3 regions of the Pseudomonas sp. H1_D04 genome follow, and region 2 is predicted to be linked to each of the others. Evidence: riboswitches for the same ligand, from Rfam matches in the RefSeq annotation. Region 2 holds a riboswitch; each other region holds the start of a gene.
The links. A riboswitch is a leader RNA that binds a small molecule or an ion and turns the genes downstream of it on or off. The one in region 2 is predicted to bind cobalamin.
Positions count from the first base shown of each region.

Region 1: it holds a riboswitch for cobalamin, as region 2 does, so the genes downstream of both, AB4N82_RS19515 (ABC transporter substrate-binding protein) here and AB4N82_RS27815 (CbtB domain-containing protein) in region 2, are expected to answer to the same signal.
Region 3: it holds a riboswitch for cobalamin, as region 2 does, so the genes downstream of both, cobO (cob(I)yrinic acid a,c-diamide adenosyltransferase) here and AB4N82_RS27815 (CbtB domain-containing protein) in region 2, are expected to answer to the same signal.

Region 1 covers NZ_CP162826.1:4,201,147-4,207,113, reverse strand. Annotated here, with positions in the region: gene ptrR (putrescine utilization regulator PtrR) at 1-417, opposite strand, end outside; gene AB4N82_RS19520 (aldehyde dehydrogenase family protein) at 523-1,905, shown strand; cobalamin riboswitch at 2,158-2,351, shown strand; gene AB4N82_RS19515 (ABC transporter substrate-binding protein) at 2,467-3,477, shown strand; gene AB4N82_RS19510 (FecCD family ABC transporter permease) at 3,474-4,490, shown strand; gene AB4N82_RS19505 (ABC transporter ATP-binding protein) at 4,487-5,251, shown strand; gene AB4N82_RS19500 (hypothetical protein) at 5,389-5,556, opposite strand.
Region 2 covers NZ_CP162826.1:5,992,340-5,998,306, reverse strand. Annotated here, with positions in the region: gene nfuA (Fe-S biogenesis protein NfuA) at 859-1,443, shown strand; gene cobM (precorrin-4 C(11)-methyltransferase) at 1,692-2,438, opposite strand; gene AB4N82_RS27825 (cobalamin biosynthesis protein) at 2,509-2,901, opposite strand; gene AB4N82_RS27820 (CbtA family protein) at 2,898-3,602, opposite strand; gene AB4N82_RS27815 (CbtB domain-containing protein) at 3,614-3,802, opposite strand; cobalamin riboswitch at 3,899-4,104, opposite strand; cobalamin riboswitch at 4,146-4,346, shown strand; gene cobW (cobalamin biosynthesis protein CobW) at 4,440-5,501, shown strand; gene cobN (cobaltochelatase subunit CobN) at 5,505-5,967, shown strand, end outside.
Region 3 covers NZ_CP162826.1:3,893,499-3,899,465, forward strand. Annotated here, with positions in the region: gene AB4N82_RS18060 (C40 family peptidase) at 1-261, shown strand, start outside; gene AB4N82_RS18065 (C40 family peptidase) at 406-942, shown strand; gene AB4N82_RS18070 (PQQ-dependent sugar dehydrogenase) at 1,076-2,389, opposite strand; cobalamin riboswitch at 2,489-2,741, shown strand; gene cobO (cob(I)yrinic acid a,c-diamide adenosyltransferase) at 2,821-3,432, shown strand; gene AB4N82_RS18080 (cobyrinate a,c-diamide synthase) at 3,429-4,736, shown strand; gene bluB (5,6-dimethylbenzimidazole synthase) at 4,733-5,383, shown strand; gene cbiB (adenosylcobinamide-phosphate synthase CbiB) at 5,380-5,967, shown strand, end outside.

The sequences.
Region 1 (5,967 bases), 1.8 Mb from region 2:
CAGGCGCCCCGACAATACCCCCTCGATCATGGTGCCCGACGGCCCGGTGCTCAGGTCCAGTTCGACCTTGGTGTGCTTCTGGTTATACGCCGCCAGCAACGCCGGGATACGCACCGCCGCCGTGCTTTCCAGGGAGCCGAGGGCAAACGCCCCCTGAGGTTCTTCCCCCGCCACCGTCGCGCGGGCCTCTTGCACCAGATCGAGAATGCGCCGCGCGTAACCGAGGAAATTCCAACCCGCCGGCGACAGGCGCAGTCGGCTCTTCTCGCGGATAAACAGCTCCACGCCCAGATCCTGCTCCAGTTGCTTGATCCGCGTGGTCAAGTTTGACGGCACCCGATGAATCAACTGCGCGGCGGCGCTGATGCTGCCTTGTTCGGCGACGGCCTTGAAGATTTCCAGTTGCACGAGATCCAATTCATTCTCCATTCGTGAACGTATTGCTTAATATTATTCAGTTTCCAGAAAAGATCCAGCCCCGTACGCTGACCTCCATTCCCAACGTACACGCAGGACGGTGCCATGAACGCGAACACCCACGCCTTATCGATCAATCCCGCCAACGGCCAAACCGTCGGCAACTATCCCTACGAAACAACAGCGCAGTTGGATGCCGCCCTCGACCGCGCCACCAGCGCCTTCCGCACCTGGCGCCGCCAGCCGGTGAGCCAGCGCGCCGAGCTGCTGTTAGCCCTGGCCGCCGCCTTGCGCGAGCAAGCCGAAGCCATGGCGCAGATGATCACTCTGGAAATGGGCAAACCCATCGCCCAGGCACGTGCCGAAGTCGAAAAATGCGCGCAACTGAGTGAATGGTACGCAGCCCAAGGCCCGGCCATGCTCGCCCCGGAACCGACCCTGGTCGACAACGGCACCGCCCACATCGAATACCGCCCGCTGGGCCCGATTCTCGCCGTAATGCCGTGGAACTTCCCGGTATGGCAGGTACTGCGCGGCGCCGTGCCAACCATGCTCGCCGGCAACACTTACGTGCTCAAACACGCGCCGAATGTGATGGGCAGCGCCTACCTGATCCAACAAGCGTTCCGTAAAGCCGGCTTTGCTGAAGGCTTATTCGAAGTGATCAACGTCACCCCCGAGGGCGTGTCCAAAGCCATCGCGGACTCACGCATTGCCGCCGTGACCCTCACCGGCAGCGTGCGCGCCGGCATCGCTATCGGCTCCCAGGCCGGTGCCGCGTTGAAAAAATGCGTGCTGGAACTGGGCGGCTCCGACCCGTTCATCGTGCTCAACGACGCCGACCTCGACGCCGCCGTGCAAGCCGCGCTCATCGGCCGCTTCCAGAACAGTGGCCAAGTCTGCGCCGCCGCCAAGCGCCTGATCATCGAAGCCGGTGTTGTGGAAGCCTTCACGGCCAAGTTCGTCGACGCCAGCCGTGCCCTGGTGATGGGCGATCCCACATCAGCTGCCACCTACATTGGCCCAATGGCCCGCTTCGACCTGCGCGACGAGCTGCACGGTCAGGTCCAGGCCACCCTGGAGGAAGGCGCGACCCTGTTGCTCGGCGGCCATAAAGTCACAGGCGACGGCAACTACTACGAGCCGACCGTACTCGCCAACGTCACCGACCAGATGACCTCGTTCAAACAGGAACTGTTCGGCCCCGTGGCCTCGATCATCACCGCCCGCGACGCCGACCACGCGGTGGCCCTGGCCAATGACAGCGAGTTCGGCCTCACCGCGAGCATCTTCACCACTGACGCAGCGAAAGCACGGGATATCGCCAATCAGCTGGAAACCGGCGGGATCTTCGTCAACGCCTTCAGCGTCTCCGACCCACGGGTGGCGTTTGGCGGCGTGAAGAAAAGTGGATTCGGTCGCGAGCTGTCGCACTTCGGCGTTCGCGAGTTCTGCAATGCGCAGACGGTGTGGCTGGATCGAAAATAACCCCGGCTGCGCAGCGGGCCTTTCATGGCAGGCGGCCGTGTTGTGGTGAGCGATCTGATCGCGCATTTAGGCGGGATCAAGCAAAAAACGGATTGCGAAGCTACTGACGAACACACATTGGCCGCCTCCTTTTTGCGAGGCGCGAACGTCCTAGCGACTTTTTAACGATAGGCGCCATGACTTGGCGCGACATCGAAGATCGCGCCACCGGCACGCGAACTGAAGCTCAGCCTCCCTCTGCGAGGCTGAATCAACTACCATAGCGCCGCCGGTTCCCCCATGGGACTAATAGGGAATTCGAAACGCCGCCCGCGGCGTCAATCGAAACTGCCCCCGCAACTGTAGGTGCCGAGCCTGCTCCTTAACGCCACTGGACCTCGTCCGGGAAGGCTGGAGCGTGGCGAAGACGCATCAGTCAGGAGACCTGCCGGCCCAGCACAATCACTAACCGGCGGGGTGTCCGGGAAGGACATCCTTGCCTGCCCGACCGGCAGCGTTCAAGGGCGTATTTCCGAGCCGTACTGCCCCTGCTTCACCTACGGTTCACACGGAGATCGCCCCATGCTGCCACGCGTTACTGCCCTGATCACCGGTCTGGGTTTCTGTGCCCTGGCTCAAGCGGCGCCCACTCACTACCCGCTGACTATCCAAAACTGCGGCAGCGCCGTGACCTTCCCGCAAGCCCCCGCACGCAGCGTGACCATCGGCCAGGCCGCCACCGAAATGCTGTATGCCCTGGGCGTCGGCGACAAAGTGGTCGGCACCTCGCTGTGGTTCAACAGTGTGCTGCCCCAGTACCAGGCGCAGAACGACAAAATCGAACGCCTGGCCAACAACGAGCCAAGCTTTGAAGCCGTGATCGCCAAACGCCCGCAACTGGTGGCTGCCGAGCTGGAATGGGTGGTCGGCCCGCAAGGCGTGGTGGGCACCCGTGAGCAATTCCACGAATTGAAGATCCCCACCTACCTGCTGCCTTCCGACTGCGAAGGCAAGGACAATCTGGTGGGCGCCGACGGCACGCGGCTAGAGCCGTTCCGCATCGAGACCCTCTACAAGAGCATCAGCCAACTGGCCGAGATTTTCGACGTGCAGGCGCGCGGCCAACAGCTGAACGACGACCTCAAGGCGCGCCTGGCCAAGTCCGTTGCCACGGCGCAGAGTAAAGGCCTCAAGCAAGCCAGCGCGCTGGTGTGGTTCTCCAGTTCCGAGATAGCCAGCGACCCGTACGTGGCGGGCCACAAGGGCATCCCCGAATTCATGCTCGAAACCCTCGGCCTGCACAACGTGGTGCAGTCCGATGAAGAGTGGCCCGCTGTTGGCTGGGAAACCATCGCCAAGGCCAATCCGACGTTCCTGGTGATCGCCCGCATGGACCGTCGCCGCTACCCTGCCGACGACCATGAAAAGAAACTCGCCTTCCTGCGCAGCGACCCGGTCACGCGCAACATGGACGCCGTCAAACACAACCGCATCATCATCCTCGACGCCTTGGCGCTGCAGGCCAGCCTCCGCACGTTCGATGGCCTTGAACAGCTGGCCGGCGCCATCGACGGCTACGACCTGCGCAAATGAGTAAAAGCGTGATCCGCACCCTGCTCGCCCTGACCCTGCTTTCAGCCGCCCTACTCGCGGGCGTGGCCATCGGCGAAACGTCCATCGAGCCGCAGGTGGTGCTTCAAGTGCTCGCCAATAAGCTGTGGAACGCCGGCTATCTGCTCGATCCAATCGACGAAGGCGTGGTGTGGAACTACCGCCTGACGCGCGCCCTGGTCGCTGCCGCGTGCGGTGCGGGGCTGGCCACCTGTGGGGTGATCTTGCAGTCGTTGCTGCGCAACCCGCTGGCCGATCCCTATCTGCTGGGTATCAGCGCCGGCGCCTCCACCGGCGCGGTGTTGGTGGCGCTGATGGGCGTGGGCGGCGGGTTGATTTCACTGTCGGCCGGCGCGTTTGTCGGGGCCATGGCGGCGTTTGCCCTGGTGATCTTGCTCGCGCGGGCCAGCGGCTCTATGAGCGGTACCGGCCAGATCATCCTCGCGGGCATTGCCGGTTCGCAGATGTTCAATGCCCTGACCGCGTTTCTCATTACCAAGTCGGCCAGTTCCGAGCAGGCCCGCGGCATCATGTTCTGGCTGCTGGGCAACCTCAGCGGTGTGCGCTGGCCTTCGGTGTGGCTGGCGGTGCCGGTAGCGGTTGCCGGCTTGGCGGTGTGCTTGTGGCATCGGCGTGCGCTGGATGCGTTTACCTTCGGCAGTGACTCGGCGGCGTCCCTCGGCATTCCGGTGCGCCGCGTGCAATTTGTGCTGGTGGGCTGCGCGGCGTTGGTGACGGCGGTGATGGTGTCGATTGTCGGCTCCATTGGCTTTGTCGGCCTGGTGATCCCCCATGCGGTGCGCCTATTGCTGGGCACCGGGCACTCGCGGTTGCTGCCAGCCAGCGCCTTGGGCGGCGCGCTGTTTTTGATCGCGGCGGATGTGCTGTCGCGCACCTTGATCAAAGGCCAAGTGATTCCTGTGGGCGTGGTCACTGCCCTGGTCGGCGCGCCGGTGTTCGCGTTGATCCTGATCGGGCGGAGGAATGCGCGATGAAAGTGCTCAGTTGTACGGGGCTGGGTTTCAAGGTGCGCGATGCCGAGTTGCTGCGCGATATTAATCTTGAGGTGCAGTTGGGGGAAACCTTGGGGATTGTCGGCCCGAACGGCTCCGGTAAATCCACCTTGCTCAAACTGCTGGCGGGGTTGCGAACACCCGCCTCTGGTGAGGTACGGCTTGGGGGCACCCGTTTGGGCGACCTGTCCCGCCGCGCCATCGCGCAACAGCTGGCAGTGGTGGAGCAACAGGCCGACACCGACGACGCCATCCGCGTATTCGACGCCGTGGCGTTGGGGCGCACGCCATGGTTGTCGGCGCTGAGCCCGTGGTCACGCGAGGACGACGCCATCGTGTGCCAGGCCCTGCACGATGTGGACGCCACCCACCTGAGCCAACGCGCCTGGCGCAGCCTCTCCGGCGGCGAACGCCAACGTGTGCACATCGCCCGAGCCTTGGCGCAACGGCCACAGATTCTGCTGTTGGATGAGCCGACCAATCACCTGGATATTCAACATCAACTGGCAATCTTGAAGGGTGTGCAAGGGTTACCGGTGACGACGCTGATCGCGCTGCATGACCTTAATCAGGCCCTGACCTGTGATCGATTGGCGGTGCTCGATCACGGACAATTGGTGGCGCTGGGCACACCGCTGGACGTGCTGACACCGCAGCGGTTGCAGGAGACGTTCGGTGTGCAGGGGCATTACCTGACGGACCCGTTTGATGGAGCGCAGATACTGCGGTTGCGTTCCAACTGAGGCGCTCGGTGAGCACCGCAGATGGACGTTAAGTGACCGATGAGCCTTTTGTGGTGAGCGGGCTTGCCCCGCGCTGGGCTGCGAAGCGGCCCCAATAAGGCCACCGCAATTTCGCAGAAAAACCGCAGTGCCTGGTTTTAGGGCCGCTGCGCAGCCCAGCGCGGGGCAAGCCCGCTCACTACAGAAAACAATTTCAGCACAGGAAGTACTTTCACCACAGAAGGAACTTCCACAACAGGAAGCACTTTCAGCACATAAAACACTTCCTCCACAGCAAGTACTTTCACCACAGACAGCACTTCCACGCGGCTGGACGTTATGTGACCGATGAGCCTTTTGTGGTGAGCGGGCTTGCCCCGCGCTGGGCTGCGCAGCGGCCCCAATAAAGCCACCCCAATCTCTCAGAAAAACCGCAGTGCCTGGTTTTAGGGCCGCTGCGCAGCCCAGCGCAGGGCAAGCCCGCTCACCACAGGAAGTACTTTCACTACAGCAAGTACTTTAACCACAGACAGCACTTCCACGCAGATGGGCGTTATGTGACCGATGAGCCTTTTGTGGTGAGCGGGCTTGCCCCGCGCTGGGCTGCGCAGCGGCCCCGATAAGGCCACCGCAATTTCTCAGAAAAACCGCAGTGCCTGGTTTGGGGGCTGCTGCGCAGCCCAGCGCGGGGCAAGCCCGCTCACCACAGAAAGCACTTTCACCACAGGAAGTACTTT
Region 2 (5,967 bases):
GGGGGGTGGGGGCGGGCATATCCGTTATTTGGGTAACGGCGGCTATGGGTTCCGCTCTTACAGCGGGTCACTTTTTGAAGAGCGCAAAAAGTAACCAAAAACGCTTCGCCCCACCACTCGGCACCTCGCCTAGGCTCGGTGTGCCCTCACTCCGGCTTGAATCCGTGGGCCGCCGCGATGGGCCATCCATGGCCCAGCGCGGCTAACCCGGCGTCCTGCCGGGTTACCCACGGATTCAAGCCTGCGTTCGGCCAGCGTGTTTGATGGGGCGCCCAAGATCAAGATCAAAAGCGCAGATCAAAAGACCGCTGACTTCGTCAGCGAAAAGGATGTAAGGGCCAGATCAAAAGCAGAGCAAAAGCAGAGCAAAAGCAGGCTGATACCTATCTGATACATGGAGATCAAAATGTGGGAGGGGGCTTGCTCCCGATGGCGGTGTGTCAGCGAAAAGATCTGTAACTGACCCACTGCCATCGGGAGCAAGCCCCCTCCCACATTTTTACCCGAGTACACCAGACAAAAATCCAGTCGGCTCTAAAGCCGTCGCGCTCTAGCTTTTGATCTGAAAGCGCCCCCCAAAATCAATCTCGGATTACGGCTATGCCGTGCCTAGGCGAGGCACCGAGTGATGGGGCAAGAGCCTTTTGGTTGCTTTTGGCGGGGCCGGCATTCTGGCTCTTTTCAAAAGTGACCCGCCGTCAGGTCGGAACCAATTGTAGCCGCCACCTAAATAACGGATATACACCCCACATCCACACCACCACCCCGAAACCAAAGCCTAACCCGACAAAAACACTAGGACTTTGTACCTCCGTAATAATTTGGCGTAAACTCCGGGCAAGCCTGTGAGGAGTTTCCATGACTGCCATAACCATTACCGACGCCGCCCACGATTACCTGGCTGACCTGCTGTCCAAGCAGAACACCCCAGGCATCGGCATCCGCGTCTTTATCACCCAGCCCGGCACCCAGTACGCCGAGACCTGTATTGCTTACTGCAAACCCGGTGAAGAGAAACCTGAAGACACCGCCCTGGGGCTCAAAAGCTTCACCGCGTACATCGACCACTTCAGCGAAGCCTTCCTGGACGACGCGGTGGTGGACTATGCCACCGACCGTATGGGCGGCCAGTTGACCATCAAGGCGCCGAACGCCAAGGTGCCGAGCGTCAACGCCGACAGCCCGGTCAACGAGCGCATCAACTACTACCTGCAAACCGAGATCAACCCAGGGCTGGCCAGCCACGGCGGCCAGGTCAGCCTGATCGACGTGGTCGATGACGGTATCGCCGTGCTGAAGTTCGGCGGCGGCTGCCAGGGCTGCGGCCAGGCGGACGTGACCCTGCGTGAAGGCATCGAGCGCACCCTGCTGGAGCGCGTTCCGGAGCTCAAGGGCGTCCGTGACGTGACGGACCACACGCAGAAAGAAAACGCCTACTACTGAGTAAGGCGTTCACTGCGAACAGAAAAACGGCGCCCCGTGAGCGCCGTTTTTTTTGCTTTAAATTCAGAATCTTACGCAACAAACCTAACAACTAAGATTAACTGTGGGAGGGGGCTTGCTCCCGATAGCGGTAGCTCAGTTGCCCCATTGGAAGCTGACCCACCGCTAACAGGAGCAAGACCTTCCCATATTTATCTGTATTTATTGATATTTATCAGTAGCTTATAGGGCTTTTTTGAAGTGAAAAATCAAGGTCGATAAAGGTGCGCATGCCCCGCCCGATACAGCGACGACTCACTGAAACTGTCACTCGCCAGCACCCGGCCCACCACAATCAACGCCGTACGCCGAAAACCTTTGGACGCGACTTTCTCGGCGATATCACTAAGGGTGCCCACTACCCAATCCTGGTCCGGCCAAGTCGCCCGATGCACCACGGCAATCGGGCAATCCGCGCCATAGTGCGGCAGCAGTTCGGCGACGATTTTCTCCAGATGATTCACCCCCAGATGAATCGCCATGGTCGTACCGTGCTGCGCCAGGCTGTCGAAACCCTCACCGGCGGGCATGCTGGTTTTATCGGCATAACGGGTCAGGATCACGCTTTGGGCGATGTCTGGCAGGGTCAGCTCCGTCTCCAGTAACGCTGCGCAGGCCGCTACGGCGGTGACGCCAGGAATGATCTGGAATGGAATGCCCAATTCCCGCAAAAGGCGGATCTGCTCGCCGATCGCTCCGTAAAGGCTCGGATCCCCGGAGTGCACGCGCGCCACGTCCTGGCCTTTGGCGTGTGCGGTCTTGATCAAGTCGATGATCTGTTCAAGGTGCAGTTCGGCGCTGTTGACCACGTGTTCTGCCTGATGACCTTCCAATACCGCCGCAGGCACCAGCGAACCGGCATAAATGATCACCGGGCAACTACGGATCAGCCGCTGGCCTTTGACGGTAATCAATTCCGGGTCGCCGGGGCCGGCGCCGATGAAGTAGACGGTCATGGAGAATTCCTGTCAAAAAACGGGCGAGCATGAAGATTGCTCATGATCGGGGAGGGCGATTATCGGGGTTTTAACCGGCGCAGGCCAACGCAAAGGTGGCTTCTGCGGTTTTTTTGCGGGTGATGAGCAACTTGGCAGGCGCGCCGCCGAGCTGTTCAACAAGGGCCAGGGCGGCACTTTCGGCGATGCCGTAACACCCCGTATGGGCGAACGCAACGTCGGACTTGTGACTTAGCCGGTGTTCATAAATCGCCAGTTGCTCGGCGTTGAAGCACTCCAGCGGCAGGTTCAAGTGCCGTGCCAGAGCCAGTAAGCCTGGCTCGTCGTGTTTGCGGTCGATACTGGCCAGCGCGGTGATGCATTGGGGATCAATCCCTGCCTCGGCGAGAGCGGTATCAAACAGCGCCATCAGGGTATGAACCTCACAACCCCGCTGGCAACCCAGGCCGACCACGTAGGTCATGCGGAGTATTGATCGTCGCGTTTGCGGCGGAACAGCCAGGCGCTGATCAGGCCCAGGGCCAGCCAGAACGCCACGTTGGTCAGTTGCGAAGCGATTTTGAACCGCGTTTCCAGGGCTTGCGGCGCGAGCATTGCGTGCACTTCCGGTTGCGGCGCGCCAATGACGTGAGGTACCGCGAGGATGGCAGCGCCCAGCACTTTCAGCAGCCAGTTGCGCCCGAACACGATCAGCGCAATCCCGGCAGCGGTGGAGGCCGCAGTGCCGATCCACCACGTCTGGCGCAGTGCCAGATCAGCGGCGGCGGTGCCCGGCAACTCGGGTGGCAGGCCCATCGTCGGCGCCAGCACGAAGGTTGCGTAACCGGCCAGGCCCCACAGCAGGCCCTGCGCCGTGCGGGTGGGGGCGCGCAATGTGTAGAGGCCGGCCAGCATCAGTGCAAAACCAACCGCCACCACCAAGTTGCCACCGGTGGTCGACAGCACGCGCTGCCAGCCATCTTCAGGCTCCCAGGCTTCGGCATCGTGGGTGTGGGCAGCAGCGCCGGCAGCGTGCTCATGCACCACTTCGGTTGCCGCCGGGGCTTTTTCAAAGGTTTCCGCCTGAAGAATCAGCGGGGCGACCCAAAAGCTTTGCAGCAGGGTCAGCAGCAGCGCGGCCAACAGGCCGGTGAAACCTGCGGTTTGCGCAATACGCTTGATCATGTCGGCAGGTCTCAGTGGCACGGGAACGCGGCGCTGTGGCGGGTATCGTGGGCAGCGTTGTGCACCGCCTCGATATGCGAGAAACCGGCGAAATACACCAGACACGCGCCGAGGATCGACGCGCCGATGGCGGCGGTCAGGCGTTGGCTCAAGGTAGAGGTGCTGCTGGCGGAGTGCGAAGTGCTGCTGATGATCGACATGGCGCGTCCCTTTCAGGTGTCTGGATGAAACGAGCGCATGAAAACCCCGCGAGCCAGGCACGCAGAGTTCCGAACAGCGCCCGCCCACCGCGGGTTTGTTATCTGGTTTTTCGGGCCGGTCTCCGGGCTTGCGAGGGACACTGGGTCTATAAAGCATCGCCTTCCCATGCCTTACAGGCACAGTGGATCTGACGCTTCACTCGCTTACCGTTGCGGGGGCAGCACCGGACTGGTCATGGCAGCCATGATTTACCGGTTTCCCGTTTCACCCTGTGAAGGGCACCCGAAACAAGGCATGTAGGAAAGCATGCAGAGCGACGGTAGTCAAATTCACCGAGCCCCTGTAGCCTTGCACCTTCGAGGTTCTTCGGCCCAGGCCGAAGCTAAGAAGGGAACGCGGTTCAATCCGCGGCTGCCCCCGCAACTGTGAAGGGTTCATCCGACTGCCACGCCACTGCCATCAACGGCGGGAAGGCGCAGCCGGCGCCGGTCTAACGACCCGCAAGCCCTAAGCCAGGAGACCTGCCTCGCAACCGATTTTCTAATTCAACCGGGCGGGGTGATCCGGTGACGAAATCCGCTTCTGCGCCGCGCCGCAGGGCCTATCGTCCCGTATGCCCGCCCCCAAGGGCATCCGATGAAAACACTGGCCAAACTCCCCGTCACCATCGTTACCGGCTTCCTCGGCTCGGGCAAAACCACCTTGCTGCGCCATATGCTCGACAACGCCCAGGGCCGTCGCATCGCCGTCATCGTCAATGAGTTCGGCGAGTTGGGCATTGATGGTGAAATCCTCAAGCAATGCTCCATCGGTTGCACCGAAGAAGAAGCCAATGGCCGCGTGTACGAACTGGCCAACGGCTGCCTGTGCTGCACTGTGCAGGAAGAGTTCTTCCCGGTGATGCGCGAACTGGTCGCCCGTCGCGGCGACCTCGACCATATCCTCATCGAAACCTCGGGCCTGGCCCTGCCAAAACCGCTGGTGCAAGCCTTCCAGTGGCCGGAAATCCGCAGCGCCTGCACGGTTGACGCGGTGATCACCGTGGTCGACAGCCCGGCCGTGGCCGCCGGTACCTTTGCTGCGTTCCCCGATCAAGTGGACGCCCAGCGCAAACTCGACCCGAACCTGGACCATGAGTCGCCACTGCACGAGCTGTTCGCCGACCAACTGGCCAGCGCGGACCTGGTCATCCTTAACAAGGCCGATCTGATCAGCCCGGAAGACCTGGCCCGTGTGCGCCTGGAAGTCGCCGAAGAGCTGCCGCCAGCCGTCAAAATCATCGAAGCCAGCAGCGGTCGCGTGCCCCTGGACGTGTTGATTGGCCTGGGTGCCGGCTCCGAAGAGCATATCGACGGTCGTCATAGTCATCACGATCATCACCACGAAGGTGAAGACGATCACGACCACGATGCGTTTGATTCCATCTCCATCGACTTGCCCCAGGCCGACGAAGCGCTGCTGCTCGACGCATTGACTCAACTGGTCGTGCAACACGGCATCTTGCGTGTCAAAGGCTTCGCCGCGATCCCGAACAAGCCGATGCGCCTGTTGATCCAGGGCGTGGGCACCCGCTTTGACAAACACTTCGACCGCGCCTGGGGTGCTGACGAAGCACGCATCACGCGCCTGGTACTGATCGGCCAGGACCTGGATGCGGTCGGCCTCGAAGTGCAACTGCGCGCCGCGCTCAGCGTTTAATCCATGCACCTGCTCAGGACTCAGCCCGGTGGTTTTGTCGCGGACGACAATATTGCCGACCTTGGACAGACCCCCGCCGAACTGGTGATCCTGTGCAGCGGTGATTCCAGCCTGGCGCTGCTGGCCGAAGCGGCCCAGCAGTTGCCGGATGACTACCCGAGCCTGCGTCTGGCCAACCCGATGCAGGTGCAGAACCACGCTTCGGTCGACCTGTATGTCGATGAGGTGCTGCGCCACGCGAAGGTCATCCTGATTTCCCTGCACGGTGGCATCGGTTATTGGCGCTACGGCATCGAGCGCTTGGTGGAGTTGGCCGAGCGCGGTGTGCAGCTGATCCTGGTGCCGGGGGATGATCGCCCGGACCCGGAACTCAGCGGTCTCAGTACCGTCGGCGTCGAGGCGCGGGATCGCCTATGGCAGTTTCTGCGCCAGGGCGGGCTGGGCAACGCGCTGGACTTTTATCGCT
Region 3 (5,967 bases), 2.1 Mb from region 2:
GAAATGATCAACGTGAACGCACCGTTGGTCGCGCGCAACAACCTCAAGCCCGGTGATCTGCTTTTCTTCAGTACTGCAGGTCGTGGTCGTGTCAGTCACGCCGGTATTTACCTGGGTGATAACCAGTTTATCCACTCCAGCAGCCGTCGCAGTGGCGGTGTCCGAGTCGACAACCTGGGCGACAGTTACTGGAGCAAAACCTTCATCGAAGCCAAGCGTGCACTCGCCATGGCCCCGACGACCGTTACCGCTAGCAAGTAAACTTAAAGTGATACTTGAAGTTTGACGTGTAAGCGCTAGAATCCCTGGACATTGTTGTAATCCGTTCGCGCGAGCCTTGCTTGCGCGTTCTGGTTTTCAGCGTTCGGCAGCGAAAGCCGCATCCAGATCAGGATTGTTCTGCACATGTCGACGTCAGCCCGCCTAGTTCTTCTCGTTTGCGCCGCGCTGCTCAGCGCCTGCGCCAGCCGTCCGCCGCCTGCTCCTGTCGCGGTCAAGCCCAAGCCAGTATTCAACTACGCCACTCAGAACTTCTCGCCTGCTGCTGAAGACGTGCTCTTCCGTGCGCTGGGCCTGGTCGGCACGCCTTATCGCTGGGGTGGCAACACGCCGGACTCGGGCTTTGATTGCAGTGGCCTGATCGGCTTTGTGTTCCGTGACGCCGCCGGCATTTCCCTGCCACGCACTACCCGTGAGCTGATCGTGATGCGCGCTCAGGACGTGAGTGAGCAGAACCTGCAAACCGGTGACCTGCTGTTCTTCGCCACCGGTGGTGGTTCGCAGGTCAGCCATGCTGGGATCTATGTGGGCGAGGGCCGCTTTGTCCATGCGCCGCAAACCGGCGGTACGGTGAAGCTCGATACCCTGTCCAAGGCGTATTGGCAGAATGCTTATCTGAGCGCCAAGCGGGTATTGCCAGCAAACCTGGCACGTAATCCCTGAACCCAATACCGAACTAATTGTGGAGGGGGCTTGCCCCCGATAGCGAAGTATCAGTCACAGTGTCTGTGCCTGACCCACTGCTATCGGGAGCAAGCCCCCTCCCACATTGGTTTTGTGATGCTTCTGGGGGCGTTTATTTGGCCGCCGACACCCGCCATACCTTGTTCCCCACGTCATCCGCTACCAGCAAACCCCCTTGCTGATCAATCACCACGCCCACTGGGCGGCCCATGGCTTTCTCATCTTTATCGAGGAAGCCGGTCAGCACGTCCACCGGCTGGCCTTTAGGCTGGCCTGCCTCGAATGGCACGAAAATTACCTTGTAGCCGCTGTGCGGCTTGCGATTCCACGAGCCATGCTGGCCGATGAATGCGCCGTTGCTGAACGGCGCCGGGAGTTTGCTGCCCTCGGCGAACGTCAGGCCCAAAGAAGCGGTGTGCGGCCCTACGGCGTAGTCCGGCGCAATGGCCTTGGCGACCAGGTCCGGGTTCTGCGGCGTGACGCGCACATCCACATGCTGGCCGTAATAGCTGAACGGCCAGCCATAGAAACCGCCGTCCTTGACCGAGGTGATGTAGTCCGGCACCAGGTCGCTGCCGATCTCGTCGCGCTCGTTCACCGCCGTCCACAGCTTGCCGCTCTGCGGTTCCCAAGCCATGCCATTGGGGTTGCGCAGGCCGGAGGCGAAAATACGGTGCTGGCCGCTGGCGCGGTCGACTTCCCAGATCGCGGCACGCCCCTGTTCCGCCTCCAGGCCGTTTTCACCGACGTTGCTGTTTGAGCCGACGCTCACGTACAGCTTGCTGCCGTCCTTGCTGGCCACCACGTTTTTCGTCCAGTGGTGGTTCAGAGGGCCGCCTGGCAAGTCGACCACCTTGGAGCCTTGGGCCTTGATGGCAGTTTCGCCTGGCTGATAGGGGAAACGCAGCAGCTTGTCCGAGTCGGCCACATACAGGTCGTTTCCGACCAGGGTCATACCGAACGGCGAATTGAGGTTTTCCAGGAACACCGTACGTGTTTCGGCGACGCCGTCGTGGTCGGCATCGCGCAATAGAGTGATACGGTTCGGGCTCGGCACCCCGGCGCCGGCACGTCCCATGACCTTCTCCATGACCCAGCCGCGTATGCCCTTGGCGTCATCCGGTTTGGGCGGTGCGTTGGTTTCCGCCACCAGCACATCGCCATTAGGCAACACATACAGCCAGCGCGGGTGGTCGAGGCCCTCGGCGAACGCGGCCACTTGGGTGCCGGGGGCTGCCGTTGGCTTCGCGCCATCTGGCCAGCCGATGGCCGGAGCGATGTTGACGGTAGGGATCAGCGTTTTGTTCGGTTCCGGCAGTCGGGGCGAGGGGCCGGTGCCGTCGGAAACCTTCAGGGTTGAGCTTTCTCCGCACGCCGCGAGGGTGCCGGCAAGCATGATTAACAGGGCGAGTCTGGTTTTATGCATGGTGTTCTCCTTGATACCTGTAAGGGTAGAGGAGGGCGGTGGTGCGATGGTTCAAGTACTCGACCAGCTTTCATTGACGCTCCACCCCCAACCCACTAACCTTCGCCGCTTGTTCCAGGTGCTCTGTGACCCATGGGTCGACAGAGTGAAACAGGGAAGCCGGTGAGTGAGCGCGCTTGTACACAGCGCCGCCGCAATTCCGGCGCTGCCCCCGCAACGGTAAATGAGTCAAGACGCTGCTTTTGCCACTGTATCGCGTGCGATATGGGAAGGCGCAGCGTTGGCCTGCTTGCTCTCTACAAGAGCTGCGCCACTCATGAGCCCGGAGACCGGCCTGGATCATCCAACAGCATCACGGTGGGCGATGCTTGGCTGTCTGTTTTTTCTTTTTCCTGCCCGCCGTTTTTGTCCAGCCCCAACGGAGAGCTGCCATGACCGATACCCCCGACCGCGACGAACGCCACTTGGCGCGCATGCTGCGCAAAAAAGCCGTGATCGACGAGCGCATCGCCAACTCCCCTAACGAATGCGGCTTGCTGCTGGTACTCACCGGCAACGGCAAAGGCAAGAGCAGCTCAGCGTTTGGCATGCTCGCTCGCGCCATGGGCCATGGGATGCAATGCGGTGTGGTGCAGTTCATCAAGGGGCGTAACAGCACTGGCGAAGAGTTGTTTTTCCGCCGCTTCCCCGAGCAAGTGCGTTTCCACGTCATGGGCGAAGGCTTTACCTGGGAAACCCAGGACCGCCAGCGCGATATCGCCGCCGCCGAGGCAGCCTGGGCGGTATCCCGCGAACTGCTGCAAGACCCAACCATCGGCCTGGTGGTGCTGGACGAGCTGAACATAGCCCTCAAGCACGGTTACCTCGACCTGGACCAAGTACTCAGCGACCTGCAAGCCCGCCCGCCGATGCAACACGTGGTGGTCACTGGCCGTGGCGCTAAGCCGGAGCTGATCGAGATGGGCGACACCGTCACCGAAATGGGCATGCTCAAACACGCATTCCAGGCCGGTATCAAGGCACAGAAGGGCGTCGAACTTTGAATCAGCCCCGTCATTGCCCGGCCGTATTGATCGCCGCACCGGCGTCCGGCCAAGGCAAAACTACCGTCACCGCCGCCCTGGCCCGTTTGCACCGCAATCTGGGACGTAGGGTGCGCGTGTTCAAATGCGGTCCGGACTTTCTGGACCCGATGATCCACGAACGCGCCAGCGGTGCGCCGGTGTATCAATTGGATATGTGGATGGTGGGCGAGCAGGAAAGTCGCCGCCTGCTGTGGGAAGCGGCGGGGGAGGCCGACCTGATCCTGATCGAAGGCGTGATGGGTCTGTTCGACGGCACGCCCTCCAGTGCCGACCTGGCGCGGCATTTCGGCGTGCCGGTGCTGGGCGTGATTGATGGCACCGCCATGGCCCAAACCTTTGGTGCTCTGGCGCTGGGCCTTGCGCGCTACCAGCCGGATCTACCGTTCGCGGGCGTGTTGGCCAACCGCGTCGGCACGTTGCGCCATGCGCAATTGCTCGAAGGTAGCCTCACTGAAGGCCTGCGCTGGTACGGCGCGCTGTCCCGCGAGACGGGAATCGAGCTGCCGAGCCGTCATCTGGGCCTGGTGCAAGCCAGCGAACTGAATGACCTCGATGCACGCCTGGACGCCGCCGCCCAAGCCTTGGGCAGCAGTTGCGAAGTCGCTTTACCGCCGCCCGTGACCTTCGCCGCGCCTGAAGTGATGAAAGCTGAGCCGTTGTTGGCCGGTTTCCGCATTGCCGTGGCCCGCGACGAAGCCTTCGCCTTCACCTACGGCGCCAGTCTTGACCTGTTGCGGGCGATGGGCGCTGAGCTGACATTTTTCTCCCCGATCCACGATCGCGAATTACCTGACGCCGACAGTCTGTATCTGCCTGGCGGCTACCCGGAACTGCACCACCAGGCGTTGTCGGAAAATACTCCGATGCTCGACGCCATCCGTGCTCACCATGCGGCGGGTAAGCCGTTGCTCGCTGAGTGTGGCGGCATGCTCTACCTGCTGAACTCCCTCACCGACGTCGACGGCAACCGCGCCGAACTGCTCGGCCTGTTGCAGGGTGATGCAGTGATGCAAAAGAAACTGGCGGCCCTGGCGCTGCAAAGCGTCGAATTGCCGGAAGGCGTACTGCGCGGCCATACCTATCACCACTCCCTGACCAGCACCGAATGGCAACCGATTGCCCGTGGTCTGAGCCCCAATGGTGGGCGCGGGGCCGAAGCGGTCTACCGACAGGGGCGGATGACGGCCTCTTACGTGCACTTCTACTTTCCGTCGAATCCGGCTGCTGTGGCCGCATTGTTTTTACCCACGATAGCGCCATGACTGACAACGCCTTCCCCCAGGCCGACCGCGATGCCGTTTACCGCGCCATTGCCGAACGCCGCGACATGCGCCACTTCAGCGGTGGCACTGTCGCCCCTGAATTGCTCCACCGCCTGCTTCAGGCCGCGCATCAGGCGCCGAGTGTCGGCCTCATGCAGCCCTGGCGTTTTATCCGCATCAGCGACCGCCACCTGCGCGGGCAGATCCAGCAACTGGTGGAAGAAGAGCGCGTGCGCACAGCCGAGGCCCTTGGCGAGCGCACCGATGAGTTCATGAGGCTTAAGGTCGAAGGCATCAATGACTGTGCCGAAGTACTGGTGGCGGCATTGATGGATGATCGCGAGCGCCATATTTTCGGCCGGCGCACCTTGCCGGAGATGGACATGGCCTCGCTGTCCTGCGCGATCCAGAATCTGTGGCTGGCCGCTCGCGTGGAAGGCCTTGGCATGGGCTGGGTCTCGTTGTTTGAGCCCCAGGCCCTGGCCGATTTGCTGGGCCTGCCGCCCGGCGCAAAACCTCTGGCTGTGTTGTGCCTGGGGCCGGTTGTCGAGTTCTATCCGGCACCGATGTTGCAGCTCGAAGGCTGGACCGAACCGCGTCCGCTGAGTGACATGTTGTATGAGAATACGTGGGGAGTAAGTCAATGAGTGTGGCCTTGCTGTGTGTCGCTGCAGTGGCGTTGGATGCGCTACTGGGCGAGCCCAGGCGCTGGCATCCGCTGGTGGCGTTCGGCAATTTTGCCGGGCGCATCGAGCAACGTTTCAACAGTGGCGGCCGTGGCTGGCGCAGTCACGGCGTGACGGCGTGGTTTATCGCCGTGGTGCCGCTGACGCTGCTGGCCACCGCGTTGTCGTGGGCGCCGTATATCGGCTGGGTGTTGGAGATTCTGGCGTTGTACTGCGCCCTCGGTATGCGCAGCCTCGGCGAGCATGTGATGCCGGTGGCCCAGGCGTTGCGCAGCGATGACCTGGATGAAGCCCGCACGCGGGTGAGTTACCTGGTGAGCCGCCAGACCAGCGAGCTGGATCGCACCGAAGTCGCCCGCGCCGCCACCGAATCAGTATTGGAAAACGGCAGCGATGCGATATTCGCCGCGCTGTTCTGGTTCGTGGTCGCTGGCGTACCGGGCGTGGTGCTCTACCGATTGAGTAACACCCTTGATGCCATGTGGGGCTATCGCAACGAACGCTTCGAGCGCTTCGGCTGGGCCGCAGCGAAAATCGACGACGTG